2 regions of the Lysinibacillus sp. A4 genome follow, and region 1 is predicted to be linked to the other one. Evidence: riboswitches for the same ligand, from Rfam matches in the RefSeq annotation. Region 1 holds a riboswitch; the other holds the start of a gene.
What was found. A riboswitch is a leader RNA that binds a small molecule or an ion and turns the genes downstream of it on or off. The one in region 1 is predicted to bind FMN.
Positions count from the first base shown of each region.

Region 2: linked by a shared signal. The riboswitch ahead of NY607_RS04780 (ECF transporter S component) and the one ahead of ribE (riboflavin synthase) in region 1 are both predicted to bind FMN.

Region 1 covers NZ_JANWTB010000001.1:656,386-658,799, forward strand. The annotation lists gene ribB (3,4-dihydroxy-2-butanone-4-phosphate synthase) at 1-394, opposite strand, end outside; gene ribE (riboflavin synthase) at 419-1,057, opposite strand; FMN riboswitch at 1,257-1,382, opposite strand; FMN riboswitch at 1,499-1,624, opposite strand; gene NY607_RS03655 (YibE/F family protein) at 1,846-2,414, shown strand, end outside.
Region 2 covers NZ_JANWTB010000002.1:148,409-150,822, forward strand. The annotation lists gene NY607_RS04775 (sodium-dependent transporter) at 1-206, opposite strand, end outside; gene NY607_RS04780 (ECF transporter S component) at 409-996, opposite strand; FMN riboswitch at 1,211-1,396, opposite strand; gene NY607_RS04785 (RNA polymerase subunit sigma) at 1,540-2,414, opposite strand, start outside.

The DNA of each region.
Region 1 (2,414 bases):
CTTTCGCAATCAACGGAAAAATATGGCCTGGTCGACGAAAATCAGTCGGCTTAGCTTGCTTTTCTACCATCCTTTGTATCGTTAGCGCACGCTCAAAGGCGCTAATCCCTGTCGTTGTTTCTACATGATCGATACTTACCGTAAATGCGGTTTGATGGTTATCTGTATTGTGCTGAACCATTGGATATAAATCTAGCTTTTGTGCAAGCTGCTGTGAAATCGGCGTACAAATTAAACCTCTACCATTGGTTGCCATAAAGTTGATTGTTGCTGGTGTGATGAATTCAGCGAGTGCCAGAAGATCTCCTTCATTTTCTCGATCCTCATCATCAACCACCACAATCATATTGCCCTGCCTTAAATCCTCTATGGCTTCTTCAATTGAATGTAGCACGATGATCAACTCCTATTCTGTGATTTAAAAACCATGTTGTGCTAAATAATCTCTTGTAATAGCTGGCGTTGTTTGCCCCTTTTTTAATTGCCCTATAATGTATTTTCCAACTAAATCGGTTTCGATATTAACGATTGCTCCAACCCTCTTCATACCTAAAACGGTTTCTTTGTAAGTATGAGGAATAAGTGAAATTGTGACACTCTTGGCTTCAACATGAAAAAGGGTTAAGCTTGTGCCATCAATTGTTATGGAACCCTTTGGAATACAGAAGTTGGTTAGTTCCTCTGACAATTCGATATCAATATAAACGGCGTTTGCTACTGGACGTTTTCGCAAAATTTTGCCGACTCCATCAACATGACCAGCAACAAAATGGCCACCAAATTGCCCATTAGCAGGCATGGCACGCTCCAAATTAACAGAATCACCTATTGCCAGCTGCTGTAGATTTGTTGCTTTGACTGTTTCAGGCATAACATCCATCGTAAGCTGCTGTTGTGTGAAATTTGTCACCGTTAAACAAACTCCATTGACCGCTATACTGTCACCAAGCTTGACATCCTCTGTTATCTTGGCTGATTGCACCGTAATTTTCATACTGTCCCGATCGCTTTGCACGGCTTTTATGATACCAATATCCTCTACAAGTCCTGTAAACATTCCATCACCTACTCTACTTTATTAGCACTTCTATCCTTTACTTTTAAAGTTGTTCCACCTGTTTTTGTGCCTTATCCTTCTCCCTTCTCTCGTTAGCAATAAAAAATAAAAACCCCTTTACATCAAAGGGGTTTTGGGAGTATAAGACATCAACAAATAAGCCTATTTGAAAACAATTTTTTCATAGACTGTCATCTCATTCGTTCTTCTCCCATCCAGACTATCACTGTCGGTTTTGGATTTGCACCAAATCAGCTTGCGCTCACGGACTTTGAATTGCTTCATCACCGCCGATTGGGAATTTCACCCTACCCCGAAGAACATCTTCTATTCGATTGTAGCTAAATAAAAAAACTTCCCACAAGATGATTGGGAAGATTTGTAGTAAATGCATAGTCAAATAAACCTTCTAAATTAGAATCAATTTAAAAAGTTCGCATTTTTACCCTTCTCCCATCCAGACTGTAACTGTCGGTTTTGGATTTGCACCAAATCAGCTTGCGCTCACGGACTTTGAATTGCTTCATCACCGCCGATCGGGAATTTCACCCTACCCCGAAGAATATTTTTATTTAGCTAGTCTTACGATAACACTATTTTATTATATTATCCATCCTTCTTTTTAAATTTTTTTCGAAGCATAAATTTTAAACAGCTCTGACGAGACTTGAAAAATGTAAAAGATGTTAATAAAATGATGTCATTTAACCTGTTTATGGAACTTCTTAATCAACAAAACGTTCCTTTACAAGTGACTATTCAGTCTAGGCCGTTTGGAGGTCATTAATTTGACATTTTTAAAAAATATACCTTTTAAACAAGCTGTTTTCTATGCCCTATTAGCACTCTGTTGTGGGGTTTCGATTGTTTTCGTAAGTCATAACGAACAATTTTATGATCGACCGATAGCAGAAATAACGCAAGTGGATGTAATAGAATCAGAACCGATGACAGATATGTATGAAAATGAGGATTTTTTGTTTACACAGGAGATGATGGCCATTATCAAAAATGGTCAGCATAAGGGGCAATCCATTCATTTGACGAATGACTATTCTTCGTCTGGTGCTTTTGATCAAGAATATCATGTAGGCAATGAAATCTTTGTCACGGTAGATGATCGCACAACACAATCAGTTTTAACAGGAACCATTCTCGATTTAAAACGAGATCAAACCATGGTAATGATTGCATGGATTTTTATTTTTGCCCTACTTATTGTAGGTAAAAGACAAGGCTTATTTTCTATCATTAGTTTGAGTGTCAATGCTGTGATTCTATCATTCGCATTAGATCTTTATGTGAAGCATGGGGGCGTAAGCCTGTTATTAGTCAGCGGCATTTGCGCCCTGCTATT
Region 2 (2,414 bases), on a different contig from region 1:
GTACCACGTCCTAACACATACTCGGACAATAACATTGGTAGTCCTATTAACAAGGTAAATAACACAAAGATAAGGAAAAATGCTCCTCCACCACTTTGTCCCGTTACATAGGGAAGTTTCCAAATTGCTCCTAGTCCGATCGCCGCACCAGCTGATGCTAAAATAAAACCTAATTTACTAGACCACTGTCCTTTTTTTCCACTCATCTCTTCAAACTCCTCAAACATTCTAAACTCTTCTCTATTTTACATGAAAATATAGCTTTCGACTAGATTATACTTATAAAGTACTAGTTAGCTGTTTTACCCTATTACTTTTTTCTATATTTATTATTCTTCACACCTTTCTCTATCCATCATTCCTTCCACCAAAAAAACCTCAGGTATGTTCACCCGAGGTTAGTAAAAATTATTTTGTTATATAGATAGAACGCTGGCGGTCGATCCACTTGCGCATAGTAGTAAATAAAAACGCCATAATAGCCGTTAATAAAATACCTTTTACAATGTTAAATGGTAAAATCCCAGCGATAATCATTTTATAAAGTGAGTCACCTACAACAGGTTCCATTCCTAAGAAGTATGTGTACATCGGTAAAAATACAGCGTAGTTTAAAATACTCATGCCTACTGCCATTACGACTGTTCCTGTCGCTAAACCTCCAACAAGACCAGCAATTGTTTTAAAGCGATTAAAAATAAGGCTTACTGGCAAAATAAATAAAATACCTGTTGCAAAGTTGGCAATATGACCTACTGGCACACCTGTTGGCGTTCCAGAGAAAATCCAATCCAATACATTTTTAAATAATTCTACTAAAATACCAGCTACAGGCCCCATTGTGATGGCTGCTATTAATGCAGGCATATCACTAAAGTCGACTTCCAAGAATGCTGGAAATGGTGGAATTGGAAAATTAAAAAGCATTAATAAAAACGAAATACTGCTCAGCATGCCAATCGTAATAAACGATTGAAGTTTAACATTTTTCTTCATAGAAAACTCTCTCCTCTTTGCTGATTCAATCTCGCAAGAAGAAAGGTGACGATCTTTCAATGTTAGCACAAAAAACCCTTATGCATGAAGAGCACAAGGGAGAAAGGCATGACGAATAAGCGTCAATTTAAACTATTTTTGAGCACCGTTTAAAAAGCCATACAAAAAAGCGCTCGTTTATAGTTTATTTCATAACAATGAATGACGATCGTACCTCCATCTTCTCCCATCCAGACTTTAACTGTCGGCCTCGGAATCACACCAAGTCAGCCATGCAAATAAATTTGCACAGGTCGCGGGCTGAAGAGCGAAGCATAAACCATTCGAGTTAATGGAAACATTAACGGTTCACCACTCTATTACCGCCGGTCGGGATTTTCACCCTGCCCCGAAGATGAATCATATTATTTTATACTACAACCTTACTATAATTAATTATCAAGAAAAAGTAAACAGTTCTGCTTAAAAAAATCCGATTAGATTTGTATGTATTGTAAAAATGGAGCATTCCATGTTACAGGAATGCTCCATTTTTGATTCTGCCTAAGGCATATATTGTTTATTTGGCCCCACAGGCTTTGGCAAATAATTTTTTAAATCGAATCCTTCCCAACTTTCTTGGACCACATTATCTAAGCGTAATTGTTGGTCAAAGCTAGCAGCAGTTAACATCATCGCTTCAATCAATTGGGTAGCGCGAATTGGCTCCATCGATGCTAAATCTAAGGGAATGTCGAATGTTACGACTACACCTTCCGCTTCCTCTTTCACGGTATATGTTACGTTTTCAGGAACCACTGTTACATAAACATCATCATTTTTGTTTTTCATTAGTGTAAGTGCTTCTGTAACATTAGCAAATGTTTGACGGAAATCTGGTGACAGATATTCTGCCCCATTCTCATCTTGGTATAAGTAATAATTAAAATGCTTGGCGTTTGTTAATGACATGGCTTGACTTGGCTCACCCTCTTGAGAAAACTCATAAGGTGTGCCATCTTCATTTTGAATCTCAACTTCCGTATATTCAGAATCCGAGAAGGTATCCTCTAAAGTCCCTTTGTACTCATTAACGGTAGCTGATGCAATATCATAGTCATTGTCCTTTGGTAAAACGTGGACAAGCTTGTCTTCCTTCTCCTTCAGTTCACCTTTAAATGGATGATAATCCGTAAACCCTTTGGCTTCTTCATCTATTTGAGGAGCATATTTTTCATACATCTGTAAGGTAGAAGGTTTTTCTGTTCCAAAATCAGTTGCTACACGCTCATTTGGTATCACATATGTCATTGGAACACTTTCTGCATCGCGTCCTGCCAAACCAATACGAAATACGACAGCATCTTTCACATCTTCCTCATAGACAGATGACCGTAAAGATAACAGACGCTCATGCTCCGATACAATACTGGATTGAA